DNA from 3 places in the Pseudomonas sp. P9_2 genome. Region 2 is predicted to be linked to each of the others. Evidence: predicted binding sites of a transcription regulator. Region 2 holds the regulator's gene; each other region holds the start of a gene.

Region 1 (4,625 bases), 1.2 Mb from region 2:
CGTCATCATCAGCGCCGAAGCGTCGATGCGCGAATGGCTGGCAGCCAACGCCGCCAAGGTGGGCGATCTGCCCCTGGAACATTTCGCCAGCCTGCGCCAGCAGGTGCTGCAGCGTCATCCCGAACTCAAACACCGTATCAGCCTGCTGCGTCATCGCGTGTTGATGCATGCGTTCGAGGAGGCCGGTTATCCCCAGCCTGAGGCCACAGAGATGGCGGATGTCTGCTTCGAAGCGTTCATCCACGCACGCCACCAACTCACCGTGTTCCCGGAAGCCGAGCCGATGCTCAAGGCGCTGCGCCAGCACTTCCTGCTCGGCGTGATCACCAATGGCAATGCCGATGTGCAGCGTGTGGGCCTGGCGGACTACTTTCACTTTGCCCTGCGCGCTGAAGATATCGGCATCGCCAAGCCGGATGCGCGGCTGTTTGACGAAGCGTTGCAGCGTGGAGGGGTGGACGCCAGTGCGGCCGTGCATGTGGGCGATCACCCTGGGGATGATATCGCCGGGGCACAGCAGGCCGGGTTGCGGGCGGTGTGGTTTAACCCCGCGGGCAAGGCCTGGGAGGGTGACAAGCACCCGGATGCGCAGATTCGCAGCCTGACGGAGTTGCCGCCACTGCTGAGTCGCTGGGGTTAACACTACCCCCCAATGTGGGAGCTGGCTTGCCTGCTCCCACAAGGTATTGCAGCGAACTGGTAATGGCTCCAGGCATGAAAAAGCCCGCAGCGACGGCGGGCTTTTTCTTACAAGCAAGAGGCGGACTTCAGATAGGTCGGCTGCCGTACTTGTTATCCGGCTTCTTCGGTGGGTCAGCTACCACGTTAGCCTCGACCTCGACCACTTTGCCACCCTTCGCGAGGAATTCTTCCATCGCTCGGGCCAGGGCATCGCGCTCTTTGTTCTTGGCTTCAACACTCGGCAACTCATCTACCGAAACCGCAGCCTTGGCTTTGCCTTTGGCTTTGGGAGCCGCATCATCGGCACCGCCATCATCGGCATCGTCAGCAACGTCTTCCGCCGCTACGTCAATACTTTCTTCGGTGTCATCGTCGTCACCTACTTCGAGTTCGTCGTTTTCCAGATCATCGTCGCTCATGTTCTACCTCATGACTTGCGAAAAGCAGATTAGTTATAGCCCAGCTTCACCCTCTGTCGAGGTCGCCGGAAAAAAATCAACATCCACCGGGTTTCCAGTGGCTTATGCCTCTTCACCGTGCAAGGTGGCGAGGACTTTACGAGCACCGCCATGATCACGGTGCTCGCCCAGATAAACACCTTGCCAGGTCCCCATCGCCAAGCGGCCGGCCTTGACCGGCAAACTCAGCTGGCAGCCCAGCAGACTGGCCTTGAAGTGCGCCGGCAGATCATCCGGACCTTCGTCATTATGTTCAAAACCTGCGCGGCCCTGTGGCACCAGCAGGTTGAAAAAACGCTCGAAGTCACGGCGAACCGCCGGGTCGGCATTCTCGTTGACGGTCAAAGAGGCCGAGGTATGCTGCAGCCACAGATGCAACAGGCCCACACGGCACGCCTTCAATTCAGGCAAGCCGGCAAGCAACTCGTCCGTTACCAGATGAAAGCCCCGGGGCTTGGCCCGCAGGGTAATCAGGGTCTGTTGCCACATACAGTTCTCCGCCCATCGGCGCGCATTCTAGCGCGCTCTGGGAAAAAACAAAGTGCCGAATACGCCTTCATGCCTGTAAGACATTTGCACTCTGAAAAGTGCCGTGTGGATCCCATCACAAAGTTGATAAAAAACCCATACACCTTTAGCCAAAGACAAACACCAGACAAAAAAATGCCCGGCAAGCCGGGCATGTTTTTTTCGCGTACTTACAAGTTGTAGCCGCGTTCGTTGTGTTGCGCCAGATCGAGGCCAACCGCCTCTTCTTCCTCAGTGACACGCAGGCCCATGACCATGTCCAGCACCTTGAGGATGACGTAGGTCACGATCGCCGTGTAGATCACGGTGAAGCCTACGCCTTTGCACTGGATCCAGACTTGGGCCGCGATATCGGTCACAGTGCCGAAGCCACCCAGTGCCGGGGCAGCGAACACACCGGTGAGGATCGCACCGACGATACCGCCGATACCGTGCACGCCGAAGGCGTCCAGGGAGTCGTCGTAGCCCAGCTTGCGCTTGAGGCTGGTGGCGCAGAAGAAGCACACCACACCGGCGACCAGGCCGATCACCAGGGCACCCATCGGGCCCACGGTGCCAGCGGCTGGCGTCACGGCGACCAGGCCGGCCACCACACCTGAGGCAATGCCCAGTGCACTTGGCTTGCCGTGAGTGATCCACTCGGCGAACATCCAGCCCAGCGCCGCAGCAGCCGTGGCAATCTGGGTGACCAGCATCGCCATGCCCGCCGTGCCGTTGGCCGCCGCAGCGGAGCCGGCGTTGAAGCCAAACCAGCCGATCCACAGCATGGCCGCGCCGATCAAGGTATAACCCAGGTTGTGCGGAGCCATCGGTGTGGTCGGGAAGCCTTTACGCTTGCCGAGCACGATGCACGCCACCAGGCCAGCCACACCCGCGTTGATGTGCACGACGGTGCCGCCGGCGAAGTCCAGCACGCCCCAGTCCCACATCAGGCCACCGTTGCCGCTCCAGACCATGTGCGCGATCGGCGCGTAGACCAGGGTGAACCAGATAGCCATGAAGATCAGCATCGCGGAGAACTTCATGCGCTCTGCGAAAGCACCGACGATCAGCGCCGGGGTGATGATGGCGAAGGTCATCTGGAAGGTGATGAACACGGCTTCCGGAAACAGCGCCGCAGGCCCGGTGATGCTGGCCGGGGTGACACCCGCCAGGAACGCCTTGCCCAGGCCGCCGAAGAAGGAGTTGAAGTTGACCACACCCTGTTCCATACCGGTGGTATCAAACGCGATGCTGTAGCCGTAGACGACCCACAGGATGCTGATCAGGCCGGTGATGGCAAAGCACTGCATCATCACCGACAGAATATTCTTGGAGCGGACCATGCCGCCGTAGAACAGCGCCAGGCCAGGGATGGTCATGAACAGCACCAAAGCGGTGGCGGTCAGCATCCAGGCGGTGTCGCCGGAGTTGAGGACTGGAGCAGCCACTTCGTCTGCCGCCATGGCCAGGCTTGGCATTACGATGGACAACAGGGCTCCGAGCCCTGCGAATTTACGCAGAGTCATAGTGTTTTCTCCTGGGGCGTTGGGGTTTGGCGGCTTAGATTGCGTCGGTATCGGTTTCGCCGGTACGGATGCGAATAGCCTGTTCCAGATTGACCACGAAGATCTTGCCGTCACCGATCTTGCCGGTGTTGGCCGCCTTGGTTATCGCCTCGATAACCCGCTCAAGATCCTTGTCGTCAATGGCGACATCAATCTTCACCTTCGGCAGGAAATCGACTACGTATTCCGCGCCACGATACAGCTCGGTATGACCCTTCTGCCGACCGAAGCCCTTGACCTCAGTAACGGTAATGCCCTGCACGCCGATCTCGGACAGTGACTCGCGTACATCGTCCAACTTGAACGGCTTGATGATGGCAGTGACTAGCTTCATGAAAACTCTCTCCCGAATTGGTGGACTTGCCCCAGGAAAACAAACCCGTCTCAAGTCTAAGCGCAGTGCCTGGCTTTGTAACGCATCGTCGCCTCGGCATTTGCCGTTGCGACGCCAGCGATCCACTGGTGACGAAACCTGTACCCCTGATCCGTCGGCGCACTGCATTCGTCACAGCGACTGCATCAGTGCATGGGTCATGATCGTCTAAGCAGAAACCTTGCCAGCTCCGTAAAAATCACTGAAATCAGTCCCTTGCTCACTCGTGCCCACCCACGGGGCGTACGTGCAGCCGCAATGCGCATCAAAACGGTGCGCAGCCGCCCGCTTTGATGCGCGAAAACCGTGCGCAACGCAGCATGAAAAAGACTATAGACGCTGCGTGATACACTGCCGGCCAACTGTTTTCCGGAATATTTCCCATGCTCGCGCCCAAAGACCTCCTCGACGCCCTGAGCGGCCACGCCTCTCGCCTGTTCAGCGGCGACACCCCGCTGCCCCGCAATGAAATCGAAAGCCAGTTCAAGGCATTGCTGCAAAGTGGCTTCAGCAAGCTCGACCTGGTCAGCCGGGAAGAGTTTGACAGCCAGATGGTCGTACTGGCCCGCACGCGTGCGCGGTTGGAGAGCCTGGAGGCGAAGGTGGCTGAGCTTGAAGCGCGGTTGGCGCCATCCTCTGCTGAATAAACACGGTTAGTGTGGGAGCTGGCTTGCCTGCGATGGCCATGGGTATCTACACAACTTTGGTACGCTGCTGCTCCTCTGCAAGGGAGCTTGCTGCCTGTCAGCTTATAGCTATCTAACTGATGCACCGCGATCCAAATGTGGGAGGGGCGGTGCGACGATTCGACTTGCCCCCGATGGCGGCCTCAGGGCCGACCAAGACGCTGGATCAGACTGAGTACATATCCGTTTTTTGGGTAACGGCCACTGTTGGTTCCGCTTTTACAGCGGGTCACTTTTGAAAAGAGCCGGAATGCCGGCCCAGCCAAAAGTAACCAAAAGGCTCTTGCCCCACCACTCGGCACCTCGCTTAGGCTCGGTGTGCCCGTAATCCGACAGTGATTTGGGGGGCCGC
Region 2 (4,673 bases):
TGGATGAGCCGTTTGCCGGCGTTGACCCGATTTCGGTCGGCGATATCAAGCAGATCATTCACCACCTCAAGGCCAAGGGTATTGGCGTGCTGATCACCGACCACAACGTCCGTGAGACGCTGGATATCTGTGAAACCGCCTATATCGTCAACGATGGTCAGTTGATTGCTGAAGGCGACGCCGAGACCATCCTGGCCAATGAACTGGTCAAGGAAGTTTACCTGGGTCACGAGTTCCGCCTGTAGACGGAGTGGTATCGCGCCTTTCGCCGGAGCGCGCAGGAGTCAATAGAAACCTTGGTTTTTTTATTGTTACCGCGCTCTAGGCAAAGGCCCTGATATCAGGCATATAATTTGCTTATGTTGGCGCTCACGCGCCCTGTCGTGGATGGCGCATTGCGCCGGCGAATAAGGTGTTAAGCCCCTGCCATGAAACCATCGCTAGTCCTGAGAATGGGCCAGCAGCTGACGATGACACCGCAGCTGCAACAGGCCATCCGCCTGCTCCAATTGTCGACCCTGGACCTGCAGCAGGAAATCCAGGAGGCCCTGGAGTCCAATCCGATGCTCGAACGCCAGGAAGAAGGCGACGACTTCGACAATGCCGACCCACTGGCCGACAACATCGAGCAAAAACCCAATCCCGACGTGCAGGAACCCTCCTACCAGGAAACCGCCCCTACGGTGGACAACCTGGAAGAAGGCGAATGGAACGAACGCATTCCCAACGAGCTTCCCGTGGATACCGCATGGGAAGACGTGTACCAGACCAGCGCCAGCAGCCTGCCGAGCAATGATGATGACGAGTGGGACTTCACCACCCGCACCTCGGCTGGCGAGAGCCTGCAGAGCCACTTGCTGTGGCAACTCAACCTGGCGCCGATGTCGGACACTGATCGCCTGATCGCGGTTACCCTCATCGATTGCATCAATAACCAGGGTTACCTGGACGAAACCCTCGACGAGATCCTCGAAGCCTTCGACCCGGAACTGGACATCGAGCTGGACGAAATCGAAGCCGTCCTGCACCGCATCCAGCAATTCGAGCCCGCCGGCATCGGCGCCCGCACGCTCAGCGAGTGCCTGCTGCTGCAACTGCGCCAGTTGCCTGCCAAGACGCCATGGCTCGCCGAGGCCCAGCGCCTGGTCAGCGACTACATCGATCTGCTGGGTAGCCGCGACTACAGCCAGTTGATGCGCCGCATGAAGCTCAAGGAAGACGACTTGCGCCAGGTCATCGAGCTGGTGCAAAGCCTCAACCCGCGCCCCGGTTCGCAGATTGAATCCAGCGAAGCCGAATACGTGGTTCCCGACGTGATCGTGCGCAAGGACAACGAGCGCTGGCTGGTGGAGTTGAACCAGGAATCGGTGCCACGCCTGCGGGTCAACCCGCAATACGCAGGTTTTGTGCGCCGCGCCGATACCAGCGCCGACAATACCTTCATGCGCAACCAGTTGCAGGAAGCGCGGTGGTTCATCAAAAGCCTGCAAAGCCGCAACGAAACCCTGATGAAAGTCGCCACCCAGATCGTCGAGCACCAGCGCGGGTTCCTGGAATACGGCGACGAAGCCATGAAGCCGCTGGTGCTGCACGATATCGCCGAAGCGGTAGGCATGCATGAATCGACAATTTCCCGGGTAACCACGCAAAAATTCATGCATACCCCCCGTGGTATTTATGAGCTGAAATACTTTTTCTCCAGTCACGTCAGCACCTCCGAAGGCGGCGAATGCTCGTCCACGGCGATCCGCGCGATCATCAAAAAACTGGTTGCCGCGGAAAATCAGAAAAAGCCGTTGAGTGACAGCAAGATCGCTGGTTTACTGGAGGCACAAGGCATTCAGGTCGCCCGTCGAACCGTCGCCAAGTACCGCGAGTCCCTTGGGATCGCGCCTTCCAGCGAGCGTAAGCGGTTGATGTGACGGGCGGGCCACAGCGTTCCAGTGGTGGGTATTCCTGCCCACCGCTTTATGCACTGGCAACGAAGGAGAAGCTGTATGCAAGTCAACATCAGTGGACACCAGCTGGAAGTCACCAAGCCCCTGCGTGAATACACCGAGAGCAAGCTGAACAAGCTTGCGGGGCATTTTGACAAGATCACCAACGTGCAGGTCATCATGGAGGTCGATAAGCTCAAGCAGAAAATCGAGGCCACCCTGCACGTACCGAATGCCAAGCTCGTTGCCAATGCAGAACATGAAGACATGTACGCGGCGATTGACTCGCTCTACGACAAGCTCGACCGCCAACTCATAAAGCATAAGGAAAAGAATCTGCACCTGATGCAAGGTACAGGTCGTTAACCCTCCCCCATGATCCAACTTCAAACCATCCTGACCCCCGGCCGTTCCCTTGTGAACGTGCCGGGCGGCAGTAAAAAGCGCGCCCTGGAACAAATTGCCAACCTGATCAGCAGCCAAGTGCCTGAGCTGGAGATGCAAGATGTTTTCGAGGCTCTGATTGCCCGTGAAAAACTCGGCTCCACCGGTTTTGGCAACGGCATCGCTATTCCTCACTGCCGTCTCGAAGGCTGCGAGACCCCGGTCAGCGCCTTGCTGCACCTGGAAAAACCCATCGACTTCGACGCCATCGACGGTGCTCCGGTTGACCTGCTATTCGTGCTGCTGGTCCCGCAAGCCGCCACAGATGCGCATCTGGAACTGCTCCGGCAGATAGCCAGTATGCTCGACCGCAAGGAAGTACGTGACAAGTTGCGCAGTGCCAAAAGCAACGAGGCGCTGTATCAGGTCGTCCTGGATGAACAAAACGGGCAGTAATCATGCGTTTGATCATCGTCAGCGGCCGCTCCGGCTCAGGTAAAAGCACCGCCCTCAATGTGCTTGAGGACAACGGTTTCTATTGTATCGACAACCTGCCGGCCGGCCTGCTGCCGGAGTTGGCGGAGCGCGCCCTTATCCACACCGAGCTGGCGCAGCCGCTGGTCGCTGTGTCTATCGACGCCCGCAACCTGCCCAGCCACCTCTCGCGATTCCCGGAACTGCTGGAAGAAGTGCGCGCCAAGCACATTCATTGCGATGTGCTGTACCTGGATGCCGATGAAGAAACCCTGCTCAAGCGTTTCTCCGAAACCCGTCGACGCCACCCACTCAGCAGCGCCAACCGCTCCCTGGCCGAAGCCATTGAAGACGAGACCAAACTGCTGGGGCCGATCATTGATCTGGCCGACCTGAAGATCAACACCACCAGCCTGAACCTGTACCAGTTGCGTGACGCGATCAAGTTGCGCCTGCTGAATCAGCCCGAGCCGGGCACGGCGTTCCTGGTCGAGTCGTTTGGCTTCAAGCGTGGCATGCCGGTCGATGCCGACCTGGTGTTCGATGTGCGCTGCCTGCCCAACCCTTACTGGAAGCCGGAATTGCGCGATCAGTCGGGGCTGGATCAGCCCGTCGCCGACTACCTCGCCGCGCAGCCAGATGTGGAAGAGATGTTCCAGGACATCTCCAGCTACCTGCTTAAATGGTTGCCGCGTTTTGCCGCGAGCAATCGGGCGTATGTCACCATTGCCATTGGCTGCACGGGTGGCCATCACCGCTCGGTTTACCTGACTGAGCGGCTAGGCCAGGTGCTGCAACAAACCCTCAAGAATGTACAGGTTCGCCACCGCGACCTTAGCTGAAAGGAACACCTGCGCGATGCCCGCTCTGGAAATTGAAATCATCAACAAGCTGGGCCTGCACGCCCGGGCGTCGGCAAAGTTCGTCGGCGTGGCTGGAAAGTTTCCCTGCCAGATCCGCGCCGGGCGCACCCCGGAGTCCATGGTCGATGGCAAGAGCATCATGGCGATGATGATGCTGGCAGCTGGCAAGGGCACCACGATTCATCTGCGCACTGAAGGCGAGCAAGAGCAGGAAGCGATGGACGCTTTGGTTGGGCTGATCAACAACAAGTTCGATGAAGGCGAATAACCGCCGATGCGAGAGCTGGCTTCAGCCCAACGCCGTATCCATCACCATCATCAGGCAAAACCCGATACACAACCCCAGGCTGGCGAGCTTTTCGTGACCGTTGCGACGCGATTCGGGGATCACTTCATGGGTCACTACCAACAACATCGCACCGGCGGCCAGCGCCAACCCCAAGGGAAGCAACACCTCGGCCAGGCTCACCAGCCAGGCGCAGAGCACCGCAAATACCGGTTCAACCAATCCTGATGCGGCGCCGATCAGGAACGCCTTGATCCGCGACATCCCCGCCCCAGCCAATACCAGCGCGATCACCAAGCCCTCGGGTACATCCTGCAAGGCAATGCCCATGGCGAGACTGTCAGCATCCGCCATCCCTCCTCCCGCGGAGACGCCCACTGCCATGCCCTCGGGAATGTTGTGCGCAATGATGGCGAACACAAACAGCCAGATGCGCGGCGGGATCACCGGCTTATCCGGCGTCCCCACCAGCATCTCCGGGCTGGCGCCGGAGACCTTGCGATCCACCAGATACAACCCGAATGCGCCCAGCATGATGCCGAAGCTGATCAGCCCACCCGCCCCCCACGGCGAAAGCCCCAGGCCTTCAGCCGCTGCGATACCCGGCACGACCAGGGAAAAAGCGGTCGCTGCGAGCATCACACCTGCACCGAAGCCCAGCAAGGTATCGCTCAACGCTACCGGCATCCGCCGAATCACCAGGACCGGCACCGCGCCCAGCGCCGTACC
Region 3 (4,625 bases), 2.7 Mb from region 2:
TTGTAGCCGAAACGCTGAATAAACTCGGCCAGAATCGAGGCACCGACTTGCACCGACAAACAAGGTTCGCTCAACAACCGCTCCTCGGTAATGCCCTGTTTGAGCAAACGCGGCAGGTGGATGCTGTTGATCTGCATCAAGCCGATATCACGCGTGCCATTGCGGTTGGCGTAGTTGATCGCCTGCGCGCGCGAACCCGATTCGACATCAGCGATAGCCTGCAACAGTTCCGGTTCGAGATCGTACCGGCTGGCCGCCTCGTCCCAGCAATAGGCCAGTGCCTGGTGACTGCCCATCAGCCCACCGAGCAGCAGTACCACGCTCCAAACCTTAAGCATTGCTGGCCTGGCCACACACAGAGCACACATGCACGACACCCCGTGGTGCTTCCCCTACCCGCACCGGGCACGTAAAGCGATACCCCTTGCCATAAATCGTCTTGATAAACCCTTTGTCGGCGCTCAAATGTTTGCGCAGGGAATAGATACAGCGCGTGAGTGACTCATCGGCCACCTCTCCTCGGGGCCAGGCCAGCTCCAGCAGGCGATCCTTGGTCATCAGCGTGCCACCGGAGGCCAGCAACAGTCGCAGCACATGCCACTCCTTGGGCGGCAACTGAATATCCGCATCGCCGTCCGTCAACCGGCCATCGCCATGCAAGGTCCAGCGAGCGAAGACCAGGGAGGCCGTCGATTCATCAATCACGACGGCCATACGTACCTCTGCTTTGGACTACTGACATTCACATCCTTAGTTTCCGTACCGGCACACCTGCCAATGTCACGACTATAAAAAACCGGCTTACGGCTCGCGCTAGGACAAAGCCCATTCGGACGCCCTTTTTTGGAAACTTTCGGTCAGACAATTCTCCTGACGCATTTATTGGGGTAGCCATTCCTGATACGTCTCCTGCAACTCAACCCCCAGCCGATCCTCCAGCTGCACCAGCTCACCCAACGCCATCAGTTGCCCATTGACCCGTACCTCCACACATCGAGTCGCCCCTGGATCCAGAGGCAGCACCTTCCCCGGTGCGAACGCAGCCAAACGCTTGCGGCTGATCAATTGCTCCTGCAGCAGTATTTCCAGGTGCATGGACAAACGCCTTTTTCATGGGGAAAACTCACGATCCGTGCGCAGGAACGCACGCTGCACACGCTCATGTTGTGCTGTGCTCAATTGCGCAGGCGCGAGAGGTGGCGGTAATGGCTCAGGGCCTGACGAAACGTCATCCTGGACCGTGGCTCTATCCAGCTGCGCCACCAGCTTTTCGATAAGAGTCACCTGAGCAGGCTGGCCCTTGATCAACAAACTGTTGGTATCCGAATAGGCCACCAACACCAGGCTACCGTCTGCCAATTGGCCTTTCTGCTCAGGGGATAGCCGGGCTTCGATCATGGAAGCCATACCCGGTACGCGGACCTTATTGGCACCCGCTCCTTGCTCGCGGTCCTGAACAGCTGCATTGATCACCTGGACAACGCCGAATGCCGTTGCGCCTTCGGGCTGCTTGCGGCGTGGCTGGTCCATCAGGCTGGCCAGCCGCAAGACATGATCGACATAGCTCGGTGGCCCGTAAACGTAGAACGTACGTGCCCCGCTCTCACGCAATGGGTAGCGCGGCTCATCCAGCCCCGCACGCCGCATGATGCCGCGCAGCCGATTGACCGAGATATGCCGCAGCACTACCGCAGAACTACGCACCTCATCGGCGGTGTAGAGATGCACCACTTGCCCGCTGCGGTGCCAGATCAGGTCTTGCTGCTCAGCGAGGGTTTCCAGGACCCGTTGCGGCGCTGCAAAGTCGAAGGTTCCGCTGATGCGCCTGCGCGCCACCGCACGGCTGGTGACCACAGGCAGGCCCAATGGCCCCGAGAGCGCGGTAAAGAAAGTATCCAGAGCTTCATCCTGCGCCTGGTACGCCTGGCCCCAGGCTGCGGGGCTGCCCAGCAACAGGGCGGCACACAGTAACCCGCAGTGCAGCCAGCGGCAGTTCATGGGGTTCGGGGAATCAGTGTGCACCGTGGGTATTCCTGGGCGATCTGGCCTGAAGAAGCGGCCATACTGCGAGGCGCAAGAGGTTCAATCATGATGGAAAGTTGACGGCAGACTGCACCACGCCCCCGTGGCATGTGCCTTGCTTTGCACTTTGTATCTGGCCCGCACCAAAGGCGGCGCGGGCCTACGGACAAAGGCGTCGTTACCCCGCAATGGCCTGTCACGCCAAGCCGGGAAACGACGCTTTTTTTTCAGAAAAGGCAGGTATTGATGAACGATCCGCTGGCATGGGTAAACGGCAGCGATGCCCCGGAAAAGAGCAGCCTTGACCTGGGGTTCATGGCCCTGACCGATTGCGCTTCGCTGGTGGTCGCGGCCACCCAGGGCTTCGCCCAGCCCTACGGCCTCACACTGAACCTCAAGCGCCAATCATCCTGGGCCAACCTGCGGGACAAGCTGGTCAGTGGCGAGCTGGACGCCGCCCACGGGCTGTACGGGCTGATCTATGCCGTGCATCTGGGCATCGGCGGCGTTGCGCCTACCGACATGGCCGTACTGATGGGCCTCAACCAGAACGGCCAGAGCATCAACCTGTCCCACGGCCTGCAACACCAGGGAGTGGTCACTCCTGAGGCGCTGGAACGCCACGTGCACCAAAGCCGGACAAAACTGACCTTCGCCCAGACATTTCCCACGGGCACCCATGCCATGTGGTTGTATTACTGGCTGGCGAGCCAAGGCATTCATCCATTGCAGGATGTGAACAGCGTGGTGGTGCCGCCGCCGCAAATGGTGGCGCACCTGCAGGCCGGACGCATCGATGGTTTTTGTGTCGGCGAGCCTTGGAGTGCCAGTGCAGTGCAACATCATCAAGGCTTTACCTTGGCGACCACCCAGGCGATCTGGCCCAATCATCCGGAAAAGGTCCTGGGCTGCACCCAGGCGTTCGTCGACGCATACCCCAATACCGCCCGTATACTGGTCATGGCGATTCTCGAAGCCAGCCGGTTTATCGAACAGAGCACTGAAAACCGCCGTTCCACCGCGCAGTTGCTCAGCGCTCGCGACTACCTCGACGCCCCGTTGGACTGCATCGAGCCGCGCCTGCTGGGTCATTACGACGACGGCTTGGGTAACCAGTGGCAGGATCCTCATGCATTGCGCTTTTTCGCCGGTGGCGAGGTGAATTTGCCCTACCTCAGCGACGGCATGTGGTTCATGACCCAGTTCCGGCGTTGGGGTTTGTTGCGTGAAGACCCTGACTACCTCGGCGTCGCCTGCCAGGTCCAGCAATTGGCGCTGTATCGCCAGGCCGCCGATGCGCTGGGCCTCAGCGTTGGCGACGCGCCGATGCGCAGCAGCCAATTGATCGACGGCAAAATCTGGGACGGCTCCGACCCCGCCGGTTACGCCCGCAGCTTCCGCCTCAATGCCCTGGGCGATGACAACCACCGTCAAGCGCTGCGCTGACAGGAGCTCAATGATGCTACGAATCCTGTTGATCAATGACACCCCGCGCAAGGTCGGGCGCCTCAAGGCCGCGCTGACCGAAGCCGGTTTCGAGGTGATCGATGAATCCGGCCTGACCATCGACCTGCCCGCACGCGTCGAAACGGTGCGCCCGGACGTGATCCTGATCGATACCGAGTCACCCGGCCGCGATGTGATGGAGCAAGTGGTGCTGGTCAGCCGCGACCAGCCCCGGCCTATCGTGATGTTTACCGATGAGCATGACCCGAATGTGATGCGCCAGGCAATCAAGTCCGGCGTCAGTGCCTATATCGTCGAAGGCATTCAGGCCCAACGCCTGCAACCGATCCTCGATGTGGCCATGGCCCGCTTCGAGAGTGACCAGGCCCTGCGCGCGCAGTTGCAGGCCCGCGACCTGCAATTGGCCGAACGTAAACGCATCGAGTTGGCCAAGGGCCTACTGATGAAAATGAAGAGCTGTAATGAAGAAGAGGCGTACACCCTGATGCGCCGTCAGGCCATGAGTCGCCAGCAGAAACTGATCCAGGTGGCAGAGCAGATTATTGCCATGAGCGAGTTGCTCGGCTGATCTGGCTCAGCTCTTGCTAAAGAATCCTCACAGGTAACCAACGGCGGTTGCCCCTCCACGACAAAGACGTCGCCCACCCGGTTTGCCCTCGCGAACCCGGTGGCGGCGTTTTTTCGTTTCAGACCCCCAACCGTTGAGGTGCGTGATGAAATCAAGCTTCTGGAAATCCGGGCACACCCCGACCCTGTTTGCCGCGTTCCTGTATTTCGACCTGAGCTTCATGGTCTGGTACCTGTTGGGCCCGCTGGCGGTGCAAATTGCCGCCGACCTGCACCTGACCACCCAGCAGCGCGGCCTGGTGGTGGCCACGCCGATCCTGGCGGGCGCGGTCCTGCGTTTTCTGATGGGCATGTTGGCCGACAAGCTGTCACCCAAGACTGCCGGGCTGATAGGCCAAGTGATTGTGATCGTGGCGCTGTTCTGCGCCTGGAAGCTGGGGATCCACAGTTACGAGCAAGCCTTGCTGCTGGGCGTGTTTCTGGGCATGGCCGGTGCCTCCTTTGCCGTGGCTCTGCCCCTGGCATCGCAGTGGTATCCCGCAGAGCACCAGGGCAAGGCCATGGGCATC

Evidence for each region. The regulator sigma-54, encoded in region 2, starts transcription at its own class of promoters, with help from an activator protein. The targets are predictions, from matches to a motif close to ANTGGCATNNANNTTGCTNT.
Region 1: a site for sigma-54 is predicted at 3,757-3,776, ahead of glnK (P-II family nitrogen regulator). Genes of this name have one in related genera too.
Region 3: a site for sigma-54 is predicted at 2,125-2,144, ahead of QMK52_RS14775 (CmpA/NrtA family ABC transporter substrate-binding protein). Genes of this name have one in related genera too.

The regions. Positions count from the first base shown of each region.
Region 1 covers NZ_CP125376.1:1,857,085-1,861,709, reverse strand. The annotation lists gene QMK52_RS08115 (HAD family hydrolase) at 1-640, shown strand, start outside; gene sutA (transcriptional regulator SutA) at 768-1,100, opposite strand; gene QMK52_RS08105 (secondary thiamine-phosphate synthase enzyme YjbQ) at 1,203-1,628, opposite strand; gene QMK52_RS08100 (ammonium transporter) at 1,838-3,175, opposite strand; gene glnK (P-II family nitrogen regulator) at 3,210-3,548, opposite strand; gene QMK52_RS08090 (accessory factor UbiK family protein) at 3,971-4,234, shown strand.
Region 2 covers NZ_CP125376.1:623,421-628,093, forward strand. The annotation lists gene lptB (LPS export ABC transporter ATP-binding protein) at 1-245, shown strand, start outside; gene QMK52_RS02685 (RNA polymerase factor sigma-54) at 429-1,922, shown strand; gene hpf (ribosome hibernation-promoting factor, HPF/YfiA family) at 1,998-2,303, shown strand; gene ptsN (PTS IIA-like nitrogen regulatory protein PtsN) at 2,313-2,777, shown strand; gene rapZ (RNase adapter RapZ) at 2,780-3,637, shown strand; gene QMK52_RS02705 (HPr family phosphocarrier protein) at 3,654-3,926, shown strand; gene QMK52_RS02710 (ZIP family metal transporter) at 3,948-4,673, opposite strand, start outside.
Region 3 covers NZ_CP125376.1:3,298,590-3,303,214, reverse strand. The annotation lists gene QMK52_RS14795 (transglycosylase SLT domain-containing protein) at 1-338, opposite strand, end outside; gene QMK52_RS14790 (winged helix-turn-helix domain-containing protein) at 331-714, opposite strand; gene QMK52_RS14785 (FliM/FliN family flagellar motor switch protein) at 880-1,095, opposite strand; gene QMK52_RS14780 (secretin N-terminal domain-containing protein) at 1,111-2,022, opposite strand; gene QMK52_RS14775 (CmpA/NrtA family ABC transporter substrate-binding protein) at 2,269-3,468, shown strand; gene QMK52_RS14770 (ANTAR domain-containing response regulator) at 3,482-4,057, shown strand; gene QMK52_RS14765 (nitrate/nitrite transporter) at 4,203-4,625, shown strand, end outside.